3 regions of the Synechococcus sp. MU1611 genome follow, and region 1 is predicted to be linked to each of the others. Evidence: predicted binding sites of a transcription regulator. Region 1 holds the regulator's gene; each other region holds the start of a gene.
The links. The regulator NtcA, encoded in region 1, controls nitrogen genes in cyanobacteria. The targets are predictions, from matches to a motif close to GTANCNNNNGNTAC.

Region 1 (6,413 bases):
CGTCGGCGACTACAGCGACAGGCAGGGCAAGAAATATGCCTACACGGAAGAGCTGCGCAACCAAGATCTTGATCTGTGCCGAAGCGCTGCCGAGCGATACAGGGATCTTCTCAAAACCGGCTTCTCCGAGGAGCACGCCCGCGGCATCCTTCCGTTCGACTACCGCCAGCACTTTGTGGTGAGCTTCAGTTTGCGCGCGTTTCTCCACTTCATGGATCTGCGGGCCAAACTCGATGCTCAGCTGGAGATCCGCCAGCTCTGCGATCTGATGTGGCCCCACATGGTGGATTGGGCTCCTGAGTTCGCCGCCTGGTACGAAAAAAGCAGGCTGCATCGAGCACGACTGGCCCCTTAAACCGGGGAGATCTAAACCTTGGCGAGCGTCACACGTTCGGGCTGGTGCTGGTATTTGCCCTGCCGATCGCTGTAGGTGGTCGCACAGGGATCACCCTCAAAAAACAACAGCTGACAGATACCTTCATCGGCATAGATCCGGCAGTCAGCACCGGAGCTGTTGCTGAATTCAAGGGTGAGGTGACCCTCCCAGCTAGCTTCCGCTGGGGTGGTATTCACAATGATTCCAAGGCGCGCATAGGTGCTCTTGCCCAAACAGATCACAGTGATGTTGGGAGGAACTCGAAGCTTTTCAAGCGCTACGCCAAGGCCATAAGAGTGGGCCGGAAGAATGAAATAGCGGCCGTCCTCATCTTCATGGAGAGGAGTGGGCTCGAGATTGGCCGGATTGAACCGCTTGGGATTCATCACCGTGCCGGGAACGTGCCGGAAGATCAAAAATTCCTGAGGAGACAGGCGTAGGTCGTAGCCGTAGGAGGAGCAACCAAAGCTCAGCACCGGACGCAGCTTCTGCTCCGGATCCAGATGACGGACGAGGCCGCTCTGGAATGGCTCGATCATTCCCTGCCCAGCCTGTTCAGTGATCCAGCGATCGCACTTGAGCATCAGAAACCTCGGCGCAACTCCGTGACTTGATCTGCCATCTCCACCACGCCGGCGGGGATCGCAGGTCCTGTGATGATCACATCCATCGAGGCGGGCCGCTGCTCGAGAGCTGCAATCACGTCCGATTCATTGAGGTAACCGAAGGCAACAGCCAGGCCGATTTCATCCAGGACCAACTGGTCGAGATCCCCCTGAATCAAATGCTGACGGCAGATGGACCAAACGGCAGCAACCGCCTCCGCACCGCCGGGGTGATTCGGAGAAGAGAGGCAGAGAGGCACCTCGGGCCGTAGCCAGACCAGGCCTCCACATAGTTGGACTCGACCTGCGGGCCCCTGCTGCACGCCCCCTTTGAGGAACTGACTGATCAGAACACGACTGCCCAGACCAGCGGCACGCATCGCTTGACTGAGAACACTGGCGAAACTGCCGCGATAGGGCGCTGTGTGGACCTGGAGCTGCCCTTCGGGAGCCACCAGATATAGCGGTGGAGGATCTGCAACAGGTGGCAGGGGCCTGAGTCCAGCCCGCTGCAAAGCCTGCTGATCCCTATCCAGAGAGTTCTGGAACGCTTGGGGGTCGGCAAGGCTTGTGGTCATCGCGGCAACATCCGTCCGGGCAATCCCGGCAAGACCTTGAATGTAGCGGCGAGATGACATTCCACAAGTGCATTGACACCACCCATGGTGTTTGGACGGGCGAGAACCAACCGCCTGCGAGGCTTGAAGAACTGCACACCACCGATGAGCCAAACCGCTGGAAGCCGCACCGATGGCCGTCGCCCTGAGCAATTACGGCCGTTCTCGGTGACCTGGAATCCCATGGGTTTTGCCTTGAGCTCCCTTGTGGTTCACACCGGCCGAACCGCTGTTCTCTGCAGCGTCTGCCTGGAGGACAAGGTTCCACGCTGGCGGAAGGGGGAAGGGTTGGGGTGGCTCAGCGCCGAATACCGGTTACTGCCGGGATCCACGCCGCAGCGGCAATCACGAGAGCTCATGAAATTGTCGGGCCGCACGCAGGAGATTCAACGGTTGATCGGCCGAAGCCTTCGCGCTGTGATCGACATGAAGCGACTGGGCGAGCGCACCTTGCTGATCGACTGCGATGTGATCCAGGCCGACGCCGGAACACGGACTGCATCCATCACGGGAGCTTGGCTCGGCCTTGAGCAAGCCTGCCTTTCACTCGTGGATGAGGGGATTCTGGAGCAATCGCCACTGGTCGACCAGGTGGCGGCCGTGTCCGTCGGCCTGGTGGATGGCCAGGCCTTGCTGGATCTGGACTACAGCGAAGACAGCAAAGCTGAGGTGGACCTGAATGTTGTGCAGGCTGGCGATGGTCGCCTGTTGGAGATCCAGGGAACTGCGGAGGGAGCGCCTTTCAGCCGCAGCCAACTCAATGAATTACTGGATCTGGCTGAGCCTGGATTGACATCCCTGATGCAGGCGCAACGCCAAGCGATGAGCGAGCACAGCAGAGTTACGTAATAACCGCTACACGGCGGCCACCGTTGGCTCCGTAACTTCGCCTCACAAGGGGGTTGTCATGACCAGTAGCCGAGGTTTCAGCCGATACGCCCCGCAGATGGTGGCTCCAACCCCCAGCACAGAACCGGCCAACCGCTCCCTCCTGGAAATCATCCGGGACCTGGACGGCGCCAGCAGTGAACTGGTGGACCGCAACAAGACCATCTTTTTCCCTGGAGATCCTGCTGAACGGGTCTATCTGATCCGCCGCGGCGCGGTCCGTCTCTCCCGCGTCTACGAGTCAGGGGAAGAGATCACAGTGGCCTTGCTGCGCGAGAACAGCCTCTTCGGGGTGCTGTCGTTGCTGACCGGTCAACGGTCTGATCGCTTCTACCACGCCGTAGCCTTCACCAGAGTCGAGATGGTGACGGCGCCTGCGACATCCGTGAAGGCAGCGATCGAGGCGGATACCAGCGTTGGCCTGCGCTTGCTGCAGGGCCTTTCCAGTCGGATTCTTCAGACCGAAACGATGATCGAAACGCTGACCCACAGGGACATGTCATCCCGACTGGTGAGCTTTCTGCTGGTGCTGTGCAGGGATTTCGGCGTTGCGGATGAACTGGGAATCACCATCGACCTGCGCCTGTCCCATCAGGCCATCGCCGAAGCGATTGGCTCAACGCGCGTGACAATCACGCGTCTGCTGGGAGACTTGCGTCAATCCGGTCTGGTTCAGATTGACCGCAAAAAAATCACCGTTCTGGATCCAATCGCTCTGGCCAAACGATTCAGCTAGGCAGCACGTCAACCCACAGGTGCGGCCATGAGTGGCTGGGCACTGATCCTGGTTCTGCTGGTGCTCGGGGGCGTTCTGTCGACCCTGGGTGACCGGCTGGGAAGTCGTGTTGGCAAGGCCCGCCTGAGTCTGTTCAAGATGCGCCCGCGACGGACCGCCGTTCTGATCACGGTGCTGACCGGCAGCCTGATCAGCGCACTATCGCTCGGCCTGCTGCTGCTGGTGAGCCGCCAGCTGCGGGTGGGCCTGTTTGAACTGGATGCTCTGCAAGACCGGCTCCAGGACAGCCGGCGGCAGCTCGATGCAGCCGAACGGGAACGGGAAGAGACCCGAACAGAAGCCAACCGGATCGCCGCTGAACTCAAGCAGTCACAGCAACGGGCTGACACCCTGCGCCGCGAACTGGCTCCTCTGCAGAACGAACGCGCCCAGCTCGAAGCAGAACGTGAGCGTCTGAGCCGCGACATCGCCTCCCGCGATGCCGACATCCAGCGCACGGAGGCCGAATTGAACAGCGTGCGGAGCCGAATCCGAGCTGGCGAGCAGGAACTCAAGGAACTCGAATTCAACCTGGTCGCCCTGAGGCGTGGATCGGTGGTGATCAGTAGCGGACAGACCTTGGCGAGAGCAACGGTTCGTCTCGATGCTCCTGATCAAGCGAAACAGGCTGTCGACAGGCTGCTTCAAGAGGCCAATGCCAACGCCTACGGCAAGGTGAGGCCGGGTGAAGCACCCGAACGACAGTTGATCCGCGTTCCCCGCAGCGACGTGGAACGCCTACAGAACATCATCCGCAAGCCGGACACCTGGGTGATCTCGCTGCGCTCCGCCACCAATGTGCTGCGTGGTGAAACGGCGGTGTACGCCTTCCCCGAAGTGCGTCCGAACCGCCCAGTAGCTCAAAGCGGTGACGTGCTGGCGACCACCACACTACGAACGGATGAACGCACACCAGAGGGCATTCGAACACGGCTGAACCTTCTCTTGGCATCGGCCTATGCCGAGGTGCAACGGCGAGGATCCCTGACGGAAGGACTGCAATTCGATGGATCAGCACTCTCCCAACTGGCCCAGACATTGATGGAGGGACCCAGCAAAAGCGTGGTCTTGAAGGTGATTGCCGCAGGGATCAGCTACAGCGCCGATGCTGTTGTGGTCGAGGTTGAGGCATCCCCATGAAGCGGGTGGCCGTACTCGACCCAGGCCGCTGCAAATGTGGCCTTGTGCTGGCCGATCTTCAGCATGGTCTTGTCAGCGAGGGCCATGTTCTGAGCCCAGAGGCCGTGGAACCCTGGCTCGAGCAGTGGAATCAAGACCAAGCTCTAGATCGCATCCTGATTGGCGACGGAACAGGAAGCCAAGCGTGGATCAAGCGGCTGGAAGGCCTGGGCAGCCTCACCGTGATTCCGGAGCAGGGGACCACCCTGCGGGCAAGACAGCGTTACTGGACGCTGTGGCCAGCTCGGGGTTGGCGCCGAGTTCTACCGAAAGGGCTGCGCATTCCACCGGTGGACCTGGATGCTGTTGCCGCCTTAGTCATGCTGGAAGAGCACCTGGGGTGCCGCCTGCAATGGCCAGAGCCTGCACCCACGTTCTTGCTCAAAACCTGGCCCTGACCATGAAGGTGTAGTCACCTCCTGGTTCGAGCTTGTAATCAGAACGCACCAGGAACCGCCGCAAGGCATCCTCGATCAGGGCACGTCCTAAGGACGGCTCCACCATCAGCTCGCCGCGGTCAAACGCCCAGGAAAACTGCCACTCAAAGCCTCCGGCAGAGACCTCACCCTCCACACATTTCGCCTGAAAACATTGGCGAAGCACCCGTAGATGGGCTGTTGTCGCCGGAAGAGCCGGCATCAGTCTTCGGACTCCAGGTCGTAGCGAAACCCGTTGATCCAGGTCCCGGCGCGCTCAAAGCTCTGACGTTGAAGACGATTAATCCCTTCCAGGACAGCGTCCAGAACAGCGCCCACACAGGGTTGCTCCAGCTTGCTGAAGGGACCAAGCACGTGAGACACCGTTCGGGCACGACGCTCGGCAGGGTTCTCAGCCGGAGCACCAATCCCGATCCGCAGCCTGGGGAACGCCTGGGTGCCGAGATGCTGAATGGTGCTACGCAGTCCGTTGTGACCTCCAGCACTGCCCTGAGCACGCAGCCTCAAACGGCCAAGGGGGAGATCCATATCGTCAACCAGCACCAGCAGTTGATGGGGCTCGAGGCCAAACCAATCGAGCGCAGCACGAATTGCACGACCGCTGTCGTTCATGTACGTCTGCGGCATGAGGAGGCGCAAACGCTGATCACCCACTCCTGTGTCGGCCGCCAATCCATGCAATTTGGCTTGCTGCCGAAAGCTGAATCCGGAACGCTCCGAAAAAAGCTCCAAAGCCATGAAGCCGATGTTGTGGCGCGTGCCCGTGTATTTCGTGCCGGGGTTTCCCAGTCCCACGACAAGCTTGAGATCGGTGGTCATACCACTGTGGCGACTCAGTTGTGGCGACTCAGTCGCCGGGGGGAAGTTCTTCGACCGGTTTGGCAGCGTCCGCCGGCACCTCCGGATCTGCCATGGCTTTGTTGATCTCGCGCTCAAATTCCTTGGACGCGGATTGGAATCCCTTCAGGGTCTTTCCCAACGTGCGACCAAGCTCCGGCAAGCGCTTCGGACCGAAAACCAATAGCGCAACGGCGCCGATAACCGCCATTTCGGGGAGACCGACGCCGAAGATATTCATGGGTTCAGATCAGCCGAGGCCGTTCCAGTTCACGTTGATGCCCTCAAGGATGAGGGACTTGTTGTAGAGCTGAAGAATCACCAGCAGGAACACCAAGAAAAGCACCATGAAGATGCCCATCACGGGAGTGGTGCCCCATCCGGGAACCACCTTGCCGTACTCGGAGTTCAGTGGGCGGAGAAGGTCTCCCAGACGGGTGCGTTGGGCCATGACGACGCTGGGTCTCGGGTGGTTTGAAGTCCCGATACTGTAGGGGCCGACTCCGGTTCGGGGTCGATCCTGTCGAGAGATGTGATGGAAACGTCGTCCCCAGCCCTGTCCGTTGCCATCGGTGTGCTCGCCGTTTTGTTCGGACTCACCGGTTTTGGCGTGTACCAGGCCTTTGGTCCGCCATCAAAAGCTCTCGATGACCCGTTTGACGATCACGAGGACTGAGACAGCACTAGAGACACGAGGTC
Region 2 (6,413 bases), on a different contig from region 1:
ATTGCAGACGCGATAACGGCCCTGGCCGATGGCATCAATTGTTGTGCCCTTGGAGGTGGCGCAGATGCGACTGATGTTCGCCATGGAAATCCTTCGTTGGATCAAGGATCTACAGCCACGCGGGTTCCCCTTGCACGCTTGTTTTGCACTTCTAAATCTCTTTGGTGAAAGAAAAGAGCCATGGCTATTAGGAGTGCCGTGATGCCTCCGTTGTGATTGATCTGCACATCAGCGTCGAGCCAAAAAAGAAACCGGGCCATGCCCGGTTTCTTTGATGTTTGTGAGTTGCGTACAGATCGCTCAGGCTTTTGAGGGTTTGGTGGTGAGTGCAGCAGACATGGCTGTGGCCAGGAGCATGCATCCGGCGACGGCGAGGAAGCCCATGGTTCGGGAAAGAATTTCCCAGCCATCATTTCCACAGATGGCGTCAGCTTTTGTTGCTGTTGTCACGGAATCCGGAAGATCCATCCTTGTGGCCGTCCTCGGTCGTTTTTAGAGGCATGTCCTGGCGGTCTAGGCATGAGGAGCACAGCAATTTCCCCTTGTTGCGCCAGTAGGCCTCCATCGATCGTTCGATGCGCATCGAGCATCCCTCACAGCGAAATAACGGCATCGACGATTTCTCGACGCCGCCCTTCTAACGCAATGGCCCTGCCGAACCGGTGTTCTCTGTGACGATGGGTGTGCTTCCGCCGCCCCAGCGTTGTGATGCAGCCAGTGCGTGTGTTGCTGCTGATCCTGATTTCGCCTGTTGCCTTTGGGGCAACGGCGTTCCAGCCCTTAGACCGTGTGGACGGTTGGTTGATCGAGCGCCGTTTGGATGACATGCAGGAGCCGATCTGCCGTGCATCTATGCCAGGGCATGGCACCTGGTTCTCGGCAAGGGTCCGGTTGGATCCAGATGATTTGGTTGTTGTGCCTGCCGGACTGCAACGACCTAATGAAGCTGCGCTGATCGCTGTTCGTGAGGCCCTCCAGCGCTGTCGCGACAGTCTTCTTTATCTCTGAGCCGATAAAGCTTTGTGGCTGGTGGTGCTGCCGCGGTGAAATCAGGCTATGAAAACAGTGTCGGCCTTTGTAAAAAAAACGTCGACTCCTCACACCACCTGAGCCTCCGTTAACCGCGGGGGCTTTTTCTTGCCCCAATCCCGAACTACACCTTTTGATTCTGTGCTCAGCAAAAGTTTTGCGGTTGTGATGTTTTTAACGACATTTGTCTGATGTATTGCATCGAGAGGCTTGATTCAGGGGGGCAATGGATTCAGGAGATCTGCTTCAAAACGGAGTTCAAAGCCTTTGTGAATGCCCGTACCAAATCACGTGCCACCTTGAAGACCTATCGCGTGGTTCATGCCACCTGGAATCAGGTGGTCACCGTTGTGCAGGGATCGGCTGAATCCTTTTGAATGGCTTTGATTTGGTGTCTTCAGTGCCGCTGTGATCCCGAAGACATCAGGTCACTTCTTGGGATGGGGGATGTCCTGAGCCATAACCAGTGGCCTCGAGGACTTTGGCCATGATTCTCACGCGCTATCTCAGTAGCGAAGGTTGGGTGGAGGAGTGTTCCCATGCTCACGCTTTTGAGGCCTACATCGACGCACGACGTCGCTGTGTTCTTCGAGGCTGCCCGTATTTGCTCGTCAATGCGGAGACCGGCGGCACAGTTTCGGTCCTAACGGTGAAGCAGTGTTTGCATCAGTACGGCGTTGATGGTGATCTATCCGATTAATCGAATCGTTTGATCTCTTCGGTGGATCGATGGAAGAGCCGGCAGGATGGCGGTGGCTGAAATTTCCCCATGTCGACGTTCCTGGTCACCGGCGCGAACCGTGGGATCGGGTTGGAATACTGCCGTCAGCTCAAGGCCCGGGGCGAGGAGGTGGTGGCGGTCTGCCGTCAAAGCAGTGATGAATTGGAGCATCTAGGGGTGCGTGTTGAAGCGGGCCTTGAACTGAGTGACAGCCAATGCATCGATGATCTGGTGCACCGCTTGACGGGCTTGCCGCTTGATGGCGTCATCCTCAATGCCGGAATCCTGCAGTCGATGCGGTTGGCCGATCTGGATCCCACGGGAATCCTTCGGCAGTTTGAGGTGAATGCCCTTGCTCCTCTGCTGCTCGCCCGGGCTTTGCTGAATCAGATGCCCCGTGGTGCCAAGTTGGTGTTGATGACCAGCCGTATGGGCTCCATCGATGACAACACATCTGGAGGTTCCTATGGCTATCGGATGTCGAAGGTGGCCCTCAATATGGCCGGAAAATCATTGGCGATCGATCTGGAGCCACTCGGCATCGCCGTTGCAATTTTGCATCCTGGATTGGTGCGTACTCGGATGATCCAGTTCAATCCAAGCGGTATTCACCCGGAGCAGGCGGTGGAGGGTCTGTTGGCACGGATTGATGCCTTGACCATGGCCAACAGCGGCAGCTTCTGGCATGCCAATGGTGAGCTGTTGCCGTGGTGAGACGGGAGAAACGCTTTGGGTTTTGATCCGCGTCACTGGTCTGGCGGACGTTCTGAACAACGGGTTACCAGCAATGTTGAGGCGTTGCTGGCGGAGAACGATGCCCTTCGACGTGAGGTCTTGCGGCTCAACCGTGAGTTGGACCGACTGCAGCGGCAGCAACGCCAACGCTTCCGAACCGAAACGACTTCCCACCGCTCTTGGAGCGAGCCATCGGCCCAAGCTCCGCCGCGCATCAGCAGCCACCAGGTGCAGGCTTGGGGGCAGTCCCTTGCACAGCAGCCGGGATGGAGTGTCCTGCGTCAGCGCGGCTTGGAGTCTTTGATTGATCAGCTCAACCGCAGCAGTTTTCCCTCTCATCTGACCCTTGAACAGCGACTCGATCGTCTGGTGCCTGGTTTAGGCACTGATCTTCGGGTAGCGGTTGGATCCAAGGCGAGCAAACAAACAACGGCAGTCTTGGCGGCGTTTGCGATGTTCGGCGTTCGGGCCAGCGAGTGGCTCGATGAGGATCCACGACGGGTGGTTGAACAGCTGCGTCAGCACCAGGAACAATTCAGCTCTAAGCGGCAGGGACGTCGCACGCGAAGTGATCAAAGGCGAACAGATCGTGTGGACTTTGGACATCCCCGTGATCCACGGATTGCAGCTTTAGATGTCCTCGGGTTGGACGCCAACGCGTCACTCACCGAGATCAAGCAGGCTCACCGAAAATTGGTGAAACAGCACCATCCCGACCTTGGCGGTTCGGCAGAGGCTTTTCGCCGTGTTAATGAAGCGTATCAACGCTTGGTGAACTAACTCAGCTCCACCAGGCCTTTTGGATGTTTGTTAGTGGTGTGTCTGCATACTTGAAATAGTCAAGGTCGATGAGCGGGTCGACATTGCAGGCTTTGCCTCTGTTGATTGCCTGAGCGATACGCTCAATTCCATCGTCGGCTGAGAGCGCTCTCCCAAATTTGTCGGCGCCGTAGAAGCTATGCAGCAACCCAGTTTCCAAGATGCTGATTGCTCCAATAAATCCAAGGGTTGCTCCCTCTGAGCGGCTTGAGGAAGCCATGAATGCTGTGACTTCCAATTCTCCGATGGGGGTGGTGTCATACCCAGCAATCAGATGGATCCAGTCGTGATGCGCGAGTGCTGCGTTACCGGCACCGAGTTCACCGGGAAGTTTGAATCCTCTTGATTGGTAAAACTCCCAGAGACTGCGTCCAAGGCTGCCCTGGGAACAGTTTTTGAGGTTGTCCCAGCGTGCAAACTCATCAGGATCAGCCGTGACACATACGCCATAGGCATGATCACCGTATTTTTTCAAGAGATCCTGAAAGACAGGATCGCTTTGATCATCGCCTTCTCCGATCCAGTTGCAGCGGTAAAAATCTGTTGTTGCCTGGGTGATGGCGTTGTGTGCCAATTCCCTGGCGAGGTTCAGGATCTCGCTGTTGATGTTCAGTGCGTTGGCCCAATGATCAATGTCCCTACTCAACGTCTCCGGGATCGGATTGCAAAGCATTTCGAAGGCGATCAGCAGTTCCAACAGCTCTTGGCGCTCCGATGCTTGCGTCAACGTCTCTGCCAACGTTTCAACCTCAATTCCGGGATGGCCGGAGAAGTCAATCTCAGCGTCAAGCAGCTTCAGGAAAAGGGTGTGGGCAAGGTCCTGTTGAAAAGACGTGTACCAGTGGCCTTCAACTCTGTGGACTTGCACCAGTGCTGATGCAAGGAGATTGGCTTGTTCGTGCGAATTATGAATTAGGAACATCGTTCCAGCACGCCTTGAAGAAACCAATGCTTAGCGATGGATCGCGACTTCTGAGCGGTCTTGTCCGATGATTGAGATCAAGTTGGGGTGATTGCATGCCAGTGGAATTTGGGGTCGTCTGCATCGGTGCAGGCATCGCTATCGGTATCTCCTTGGGTGTGGCGGTTTGGTTTGAACGTTGGAAAGCCAAGCAGCCTGATCCCACGACGAAACAGCCATAAAAAAAGCCCCGCCTAAGCGGGACTTGATCGAGCGTTTTGTGCTGTTGTCAGCGAGCGACTTTCTGACCGCGATAAACGAGAACAGAACGCTGGTTGCTGGAAGCAGCTGCGTTGTTCTTGGTGTACTTCTGGCCGCGATAGGTCAGGGTCATGATGGGTTCCTCGAAGCAAGCTCAGGTCCCCGTTCCATGGCCTGAATCGAACTGCGCCTCGCCTAAGGCGGGGTGAACGTAGTTGCGTAGCTGTTGCTACACAACCTTTATAGAGGCGATATCAACCCACGTGTCGTTCGCGCTGTTACACAGCTGCAATTTTGTTTAGCCCAGGCCTGAATAACCCCGCTTGGATGCATTCCAGCGGTTTTCATTCAATTGCTTCCGCGCCCGTTTGGCGGTGTATGCACCGGGCGAGGTTTGAGTTGCGGCGTTTTTTGAGCCGCCTTGGTGATGGTCTGCAACAGAGTGGGGTAGGCAGTGGTTTGCGTCATCTCAGCGTTTCAGGAATTGATTTCATCTTGTCGCTGCTTGGAGTGACGGAATGATGGATCGGCTACCGATCTGGCGGTTCAAGCTCTGACGGTTTGTTCTGGACTCAAAGCTTCCATTAACTTGTTGTCATGGTGAACAGTTCGCACGCAATCAAGTGTTCTTTGATGCTTACTTAGTGTGAAGCTGCTAGCGCCTTAAGCCTCCGTTCGTACCGTGTAAGCACACTGTTTTAGATGTCATGAAAAGCTCTCAGAGCAAAGATGATTGGGTGAAGGCACAGCAACACAAGCTTCATAAGCCCATTGATGTGGACACATTGATGTGGGTGCGAAACCGCTTAATGCGCTTGGAAGTGGAGGCGCGTTGGGCCGACCGCATTTGTGTGTTTGAGGAGTTCTTTCCTAACGACGCGATCATTCCGCGCATTTGAACGAATTCTGTTGTTGACTTTTTTGGGCCAAAAGGGAGGTGTGGCAAAAACCTGCAGCAGTCATCATCTGGCCTCTGTATGGGCTCAACAGGGCATGTCGGTGTGTGTTGTTGACGCGGATCGCAACCGCTCCGCAACCGCCTCTTCGCCCGAGGAATTCTCCCGTTTGAGGTGGTTCCAGCCGAGGCTGCAGCGAAAGCCACGCGCCATGCCTACGTGATCATCACGGAGGGTCAAGCCAGAAGCCATGAAGATGAACTCAACAATCTCTCAGCAGGTGCCGTCGAATTCACGGTTGAACTCTCCTCAATGCTGCGGCAGATGGGCACCATGCATACCGCGTTGTTGGTGAAGGTGGATCGTCGTCAACAACAGTTTGCTCAGGATGCGAGCCAACTCTTGGATGGTTTTGGGTCGATGTGATGCAGGCAGCAATCCGCCTGTTGACTGCGTTTGAAAAAGCAGAGGTGGCGGGTCGGCCTATGGCCAGGCGACTGTTCAGATCCGTGAACGCTTGTATGGCGATCACCCACGGCGTCGGTTGCCGATCGAACAGACAGGCCAATCGGTTGCCGCAATCATTACTCCAGTTGAATGTTTGGTGATGGGCCGTAGTTCCTGGGTGAAAAATCCGACCCGTTGTTCAGCTGCTTCAACCTGGCAGTCCAATGATTTATCTGCCTCTTCAGCGCAACCTGCGGTGAAGTCCTCCCGATCTGCTGCCGTGCTCAACGCGAGCTCCTCTGGTGAAAACGCATGATCGAAACCGTTGTGATGCTTGCGATCGGCTTGTCCATGGCCGGCGTTGTTCTAGGAACTCTCACCACTGACCAGTCGGTTTAAGTTCAGACGTCGTCGCTGCTTTTGATGCCAGGTCTTTTCGCCTTCATGCTCGGGCAGCTGGAGATCAGCAATCTCACCGCTGTCTTTCTGGCTTTGGTGGCGTTGGTGTTTGTGGGTAGCTTCGCTGTGGTGTCGTTGCAGACCGGCGAGCTGATCAAACCTCCTAAAAATGATTGAGTCGCTCTTGGTCAACGGTCAGCAGGTC
Region 3 (6,413 bases), on a different contig from region 1:
GGCGGCTTTGGCCGTGTCGGTGCGGCGTGGATCCACCACCACGATGGTGACGCTGCCAGGGTTTTTTCGTTTCCGCTTCAGAAGACGCTGGAACAGCACCGGGTGGCACTCGGCGGTGTTGGTGCCGATCAGAAACGCCACTGAGCAGTGGTCGAGATCCTCGTAGCTGCAGGGGGGGCCATCGGAGCCCAGGCTGCGGGTGTAGCCCGCCACTGCTGAGCTCATGCACAGCCGCGAGTTGGCATCAAAATTGTTGGTGCCCAGTGCGCCTTTCAGCAGTTTCTGGGCCAGGTAGTAGTCCTCGGTGTGGAACTGGCCGGAGCCGTACATGGCGATGCCATCGGCATTGCCGCGCTGGGTCACGCTTGCCTGAATCTGTCCGGTGATTTTGTCGAGGGCCTCGTCCCAGCTGATCGGTGCGAAGTCGTCCTCGAGCGTTTCGCGGAATAGGGGTTGGCGCAGTCGTCCTTGGGCCAGGGTTTCGCCAACTGTGGCGCCCTTGATGCAGACCTGACCAAGACTGGAGGGATGCTCGCGGTCGCCGCGGGCGGTCCACATTGGATTGCCTTCACCATCCCGCTTTACGGCTTGACCCTTCACAGCAGGAGGGAGCAGCTCCAGGCCACAGCCCACTCCGCAGTAGGGGCACTGGCTGCGCACGCTGCGGGGGGAGTTGACCATGCAGGAACCAAAAAAGAACAAAACCCGGAGCGGCAGCTCCGGGTCGTTGTGCAGCGACAGGGTGCTGCGGAGGGTGATGGATCAGGCCGTTTCGCCTTCGTGCAGCTCTGCGAAGGAGCCCTTGGGCTCCTTGAGGAAGAAGAAGCAGAAGAAGGCCACGACCAAACCTGCGACGCCCAGGATCTGGAAGAAGGCGCTGTTGGAGGCAGCAATCACCTCGGGGGTGGGTTCGCCGCCGCCGCCCATCCACATCGGCAGGAGGCTGAAGATGGTCAGGTAGGTCACAGCACCAACGTTGCCGTAGGCACCGACCAGACCGGCCACCTGACCGGTGACGCGACGCTTGACCAGGGGCACCAGCGCGAAGGTGGCGCCTTCACCGGACTGCACGAAGAAGGAGGCGAGCATGGTGATCACCACGGCAACGGCGATGCCGGTGGTGCCGGTGAAGGTGCCCGGCTTGATCATGCTCATCACCAGGTAGCCCACGCCGAGACCGGCGGTGAGGAAGCCCATGGTGTTCTTGCGGCTGCCGACGCGGTCGGAGATCAGACCACCGGCAGGGCGGGCCACCAGGTTCACGAAAGCGAAACAGGAGGCCAGGATTCCGGCCGTGGCCTTCGGCAGATCGAAGGTGGTTTCAAAGAAGGTGGGCAGCATCGAAACCACGGCCAGTTCGGAGCCGAAGTTCACGATGTAGGTGAGCTCGAGGATCGCCACCTGGCGGAACTCATAGCGGTCTTCTTTGGGATAAACCTTGTTGCCAAGAATCAGATCGCGGTTGGTGCGGATGATTCCCCACGTTTGGAAGGCAAACCAGACGGCGACGGCACCGAGGGCCAGCGGATAGGTGCTTGCGGTGAGGAAGCCAACTTTCGACAGGCGCCAGCAGAGAACACAGAGGATGGCTGCGAAGGGCACGTTCATGCCGAGCAGGCCCCAGAAGTCGCGCATGGAGGTGACTTCCAGGCCTGCGGTCTTCTCAGGCCGCTGGTAGGTCTTGCCGGGGGGTGTGTCCGTGACGTTGAAGAAGTAGAAGAAGCCGTAGGCAGCCGAAACGATGCCGGTGAGGGCGATCGCACCGCGCCAGTTCAGAACAGCACCGGTCGGCAGTTCGAAACCACCGGAGAAGGAGAGGAAGCCGGCGAGGGCCACCATCGTGAGGGCGGAGAAGGCGGAGCCGAAGTTGCCCCAGCCGCCGTAGATCCCTTCCGCGAGGCCGATTTCCTTAGGAGGGAACCACTCGGCCACCATTCGGATGCCGATCACGAAGCCGGCGCCCACGATGGAGAGCAGCAGACGTGCCACCACCAGTTGGTTGAAGTCCTGAGCGGACGCAAACAGCAGGCAAGGAAAGGCTGAGAAGACCAGGATCGACGAATAGGTGACCCGGGGTCCGAATTTGTCCAGAAGCATGCCAATCAGCACGCGAGCCGGGATGGTGAGGGCCACATTGCAGATGGCCACGGTGCGGATCTGACCAACGGTCAATCCGAGGTCCGCTTTCACGGTGGTGGCCAGAGGGGCCAAGTTGAACCAGACCACGAAGGTCAGGAAGAAGGCGATCCAGGTCAGGTGAAGGGTTCGATACCTGCCCTGGAACGACCAGAGGTCGCCAAGCATTGAGAAGAAGAAGTGAAACCTCGGGCGTCAAAACGAAGGGTGCCCGGGGATGGCAAAACGGTCGAAAAGAAGATCCGTTTAACTCGCGCAGTTAATCAATTCGTCGGGCCACTCTTTGGTCAGATTGGTTACCAATTTCTGTTTTTGTGTTCCCCTGCAAACATCAATGGAGCTGATTGATTGGATCAGGTGTTCTTGTGCCTGGATGATTTGGTAGCGGTTGCAACTTTGTTGGGTTGTTGGACTTCGCTGGTGCAGATTGTTGATCAGAGATGTGAACCAAGGCTTGCGGGTTTGTTTGCTCAGTGGCGGTAGCAGCCGTCGCATGGGGCGTGACAAAGCGCTGTTGCCCCATCCATCCGGTGGTGTTTGGCTAACGGCGTTGGTCGACCAGCTGCTGCCCTTGGGGTATCCGGTGCAGGTGTTGAGTCGCCATCGCGAGCATGCAGAGGTGCTGGGGCTCCGACCTGGATGTTCCGTGCTGTTGGAGCCCCCTCCTTGGAATGGCCCCCTGCAGGCGCTTGCCAGGGTGCTGCCGCTTCCGCCCGGGGAGGCGTTGCTGGTGCTTCCGGTGGACATGCCGCGCTTGCGGACGGCTGTATTTCTTCAGCTCATCGCGGCCTGGAACCGTGCTCCTGAGCAAGCAGCGGTGGCCCATGACGGTATGCGGCTGCAGCCGTTGTTGGCGGTGATTCCTTCAGGCTCCCCCTTTCGCTCCTGTCTCGATCAGCAATTGCAACGTGGAGAGTTGCGCTGGATGGACTGGTTGATGCGTGTTCCTCATCAGTCGGTGCAGTTGCCTGCAGAGGCTCTGCTGAATGCCAATTGCTCAGCAGATCTGTCAGCGTTGGAAGGATGAGCACCTCGCTGCCGCTCGCAGATCGTTTCAACCGGCCCCTCGGAGTACTGCGGCTGTCGCTGACGGCCCGCTGCAATCTCGCCTGTCCGTACTGCCGTCCGGATGTGGATGATCCCCCTGGCTTGCTCACGCTTGAGCAGCAGATGCGCGTTATTCGTGTCGCCTCGCGCCTTGGAACCCAAACGCTACGGCTCACGGGTGGAGAGCCGTTGTTGAGCCGTCGGTTGTTGCCCTTGCTTGAGGCGGTGGCGCAGGCCCGGAGGCGTCGATCAGATCCCATAGCAGGTCTTGAAGTGGTGGCGCTGACCAGCAATGGGGTTTTGCTTTCGGAACCGATGGCTCGGTCGCTGCGCGCAGCAGGGTTGAATCGCATCACCATCAGCTTGGATGCAGCAGAAGGGCAGGCAGCAGCGCGCATGGCTGGTCTCCAGGGTGGCGCTGTCGCCGGTGAACGGTTGGTGCGCAAGGTGCAGGACGGCATTTCGTCGGCTCGTGCCGCTGGTTTTGACCCCTCGGCCGGTGAACTCAAGCTCAACGCCGTGATCCAACGGGGGATGAATGACGATCAACTTCTTCCCTTGGCCGGTTTGGCGCGGCAGCAGGGGGTGGAGCTGCGCTTGATTGAGTTCATGGATGTGGGCAACCGCAACCAGTGGAGGCTGGACCAGGTGCTGCCGGCGGCGCAGATGGTGGAGCGCATTCACGCCCGTTGGCCGCTCGAACCCCTGGGGCGCCCCAGGGGTGGCACGGCACAGCGTTGGAACTATTGCGATGGCGCCGGATCCATCGGTGTGATCGCCTCCATCAGTGAGCCGTTCTGTGGAGATTGCAACCGGTTGCGTGTCACCGCCGATGGGCAGGCGTTCACCTGTTTGTTCTCCGCTCATGGCATGGATCTCAAGCCTGTGCTCTCGTCGGAGCCTTGCCTCGAGCAGGCCATACGCGATCTCTGGCAGCGGCGCCAAGACCGCTACAGCGAGGAGCGTGATCCAGAGGCCGGTGCGTCAACGCATGCGGAGATGGCGTATCTGGGGGGCTGAACCGTTGTGATCGTCACCGTTTTTGAGTGAGGCTCCCGGTACAACAGGTCAGCTAAAGGATCTTCAAGGATCCATCGAGATGTTCGAACTGCTGGCCTACGAGCGCTTTCGCGACACCCCATCGGTTCGTTTTTTCGACGTGACTGTGGACACCTCGAACGCGCGTGACTTGGTGATTCACAGCGGTCCGGCGGTGTCGCCACCCAACGACCCTGAGAGCGGAGCCTGGCAGTTTTATTTGCATCCCCATCAGGAAGACAATTTGCTGGCGGCGAGTGGCGGGAGAACCTTCTTTTTGGTGAATCTGGCCTGGGAGCAGCCGTTTCACATCGTTCGGCTGGAGAGTGGTGGTGACATCCTTCGCATTCCCCCCGGCACCTTCCACCGCTCGATTTCCGATCCCGATGGCTCTGTCGTTTTGAACCAGGCGGTCCGTGAGGAGGGCGTCTCTCTTGTGCGGGAATTTCGCGTCTACAACAGCGCCGAGATCCCGGCCTTGATGGCTGCAACCCATAGCTCTGCTCGGAAGCCCCAGTTGCATGGGGTGGAACCTCTGCTTCAGGCGGCCTGAACGAGGTTGTGTTGTGAGTTCTCCGTTCCGGAGGCTTCGTCGTTGATCTGAATCTGCCAATTCAGCTCACTCGCTGTTCCTGGGGGGCCGCTGAAGCTGCCGCTCACGGCCGCGGTGAGTTCCGGTTTGGAGGAGGTGGCTAGCACCACATAGCGCTCGGTGACCTCCTTGCCGGCACTGGGGTCAAAGCCTCTCCAGCCCGCTCCAGGTAGGTAGACCTCCGCCCAGGCATGGAGGTCGTACTCGTTCGGGGGAGGTTGCTGCAGTTGATATCCGCTCACGAATCGGGCCGGAAGACCCACCACGCGGCAGCAGGCCACCATCAGCATGGCCAGATCTCGGCAAGAGCCGATTCGCTCGCGCAGGGTTCGGCCCGCTGGCCAGGCCGGCCCCACATGGCGTTGGGTGTATTTCACCCGCTCTTGAATCAGTTCAATGAGTTGATTCAGAAAGGCCAGGGTCTGTTGGTTGCTGCCCATCAGCGCTTCCTGGGTGAGGTCGATGGCTGCGGGTTCGTGCTGGCCATTGGGCAACCAGCCCTCTAAGGCGCCCTGCAGATCACTGTTGAGTTGGCCCCGCGGGTAGGGCAGTGGTGGTTCGAGTCCGTTGAAGCAGCTCTGCAGCGGTGGTGCCGGCCGGGTTTCCACCAGACTGCGGGCCTCAAAGACGAGTTGCTCGGTGCTGCCAAGAAAGTGGAGCCGTTGGATTTCGTCGCCGCTGGCGGCCACCAGTTCCCGACGTTGCTCAGGTTCAGGCAGCACGCTGAGGTGATGGTCCAGCAGGGTCTGGAACCCCTGTCCCCTGGGTTTCAGACAGAGGCGATGCTCCCCCAGAACGACCCTGGCCTCATACCGATACGTCAGGCGGTGAACGATGAGAGCGCGCATGCTGGATCGGTGGGAGTGGAACGGAGGTCGGCGCTGGTGAAGTAGCGGGTCTGGATCAGGATGTGGAGTTGATTGAGGTCCTGTTGAAGCCGGTCAATCGCTTCATGCAGACCGGATTCGATCAGGTTGTCGATCCTCACGTAGCTCCAGCGGGCCAAGAGCTGGCCGCGTAAGCAGTCGAGATCATCTGGCGTGTCTTGGCTCGGGTGCTGCTGGATCTGTTGCAAGGTGTCGCTGATGCCCTGGAGGCAGTAGCGCACCGACCGAGGAAAGAATGGATCCAGCAGCAAAAAGCGGGCCACCGATGCGGGGCTGATCGCTTGTTGGACGCTCTGGCGGTACATCTGATACGCGCCCGCCGTGCGCAGCAGGGTGATCCACTGCAGTTCATCCAGCACCCCGCCGACCTCCTCGGTGGACGGCAGCAGCAGGAAGTATTTGACGTCGAGGATGCGGGAGGTTTTGTCAGCGCGTTCGATCAGACGTCCCAGCTGGCTGAACAGCCAGCTCAGATCGCGGCTCAGTGTGGTGTCGGTGATCCCGTACACAAGCTGGCAGCCGCGGCGGATGATCTGCAGTTGCTCCTGCACGGGTTCCCGCCAGATGTCTTCGTCGTCTTGCAGGCTCCAGTGCAGATCATTGATCTGCTCCCACATTTCCGTGGTGATCACATCCCTGATCTGCCTTGCATTTTCCCGAGCCATCGCAATGCAGCTCACGATGCTGTTGGGATTGCTGCGGTCCAGCAGTAG

Region 2: FZZ92_RS11930 (DUF4278 domain-containing protein) is a predicted target of NtcA. The motif match lies at 4,686-4,699, and genes of this name have one in related genera.
Region 3: FZZ92_RS05865 (molybdenum cofactor guanylyltransferase) is a predicted target of NtcA. The motif match lies at 2,518-2,531, and genes of this name have one in related genera.

The regions. Positions count from the first base shown of each region.
Region 1 covers NZ_VTLC01000004.1:33,496-39,908, forward strand. The annotation lists gene thyX (FAD-dependent thymidylate synthase) at 1-355, shown strand, start outside; gene dcd (dCTP deaminase) at 367-960, opposite strand; gene FZZ92_RS08985 (cob(I)yrinic acid a,c-diamide adenosyltransferase) at 960-1,559, opposite strand; gene rph (ribonuclease PH) at 1,704-2,447, shown strand; gene ntcA (global nitrogen regulator NtcA) at 2,506-3,222, shown strand; gene FZZ92_RS09000 (DUF3084 domain-containing protein) at 3,250-4,401, shown strand; gene FZZ92_RS09005 (resolvase) at 4,398-4,838, shown strand; gene FZZ92_RS09010 (DUF3146 family protein) at 4,822-5,079, opposite strand; gene pth (aminoacyl-tRNA hydrolase) at 5,079-5,696, opposite strand; gene FZZ92_RS09020 (TatA/E family twin arginine-targeting protein translocase) at 5,725-5,955, opposite strand; gene psbH (photosystem II reaction center phosphoprotein PsbH) at 5,965-6,165, opposite strand; gene psbN (photosystem II reaction center protein PsbN) at 6,250-6,390, shown strand; gene FZZ92_RS09035 (glycoside hydrolase family 38 C-terminal domain-containing protein) at 6,378-6,413, opposite strand, start outside.
Region 2 covers NZ_VTLC01000007.1:5,952-12,364, reverse strand. The annotation lists gene FZZ92_RS11975 (hypothetical protein) at 1-84, opposite strand, end outside; gene FZZ92_RS11970 (hypothetical protein) at 102-260, opposite strand; gene FZZ92_RS11965 (hypothetical protein) at 301-468, opposite strand; gene FZZ92_RS11960 (hypothetical protein) at 709-1,008, shown strand; gene FZZ92_RS11955 (hypothetical protein) at 1,221-1,406, shown strand; gene FZZ92_RS11950 (hypothetical protein) at 1,517-1,729, shown strand; gene FZZ92_RS11945 (SDR family oxidoreductase) at 1,799-2,464, shown strand; gene FZZ92_RS11940 (J domain-containing protein) at 2,480-3,265, shown strand; gene FZZ92_RS11935 (hypothetical protein) at 3,267-4,226, opposite strand; gene FZZ92_RS11930 (DUF4278 domain-containing protein) at 4,495-4,599, opposite strand; gene FZZ92_RS11925 (hypothetical protein) at 5,174-5,365, shown strand; gene FZZ92_RS11920 (ParA family protein) at 5,316-5,585, shown strand; gene FZZ92_RS11915 (hypothetical protein) at 5,537-5,788, shown strand; gene FZZ92_RS11910 (hypothetical protein) at 6,233-6,385, shown strand; gene FZZ92_RS11905 (hypothetical protein) at 6,378-6,413, shown strand, end outside.
Region 3 covers NZ_VTLC01000002.1:268,057-274,469, reverse strand. The annotation lists gene FZZ92_RS05875 (nitrate reductase) at 1-681, opposite strand, end outside; gene FZZ92_RS05870 (NarK family nitrate/nitrite MFS transporter) at 763-2,304, opposite strand; gene FZZ92_RS05865 (molybdenum cofactor guanylyltransferase) at 2,579-3,163, shown strand; gene FZZ92_RS05860 (GTP 3',8-cyclase MoaA) at 3,160-4,203, shown strand; gene FZZ92_RS05855 (redox protein) at 4,283-4,774, shown strand; gene FZZ92_RS05850 (transglutaminase family protein) at 4,762-5,661, opposite strand; gene FZZ92_RS05845 (alpha-E domain-containing protein) at 5,634-6,413, opposite strand, start outside.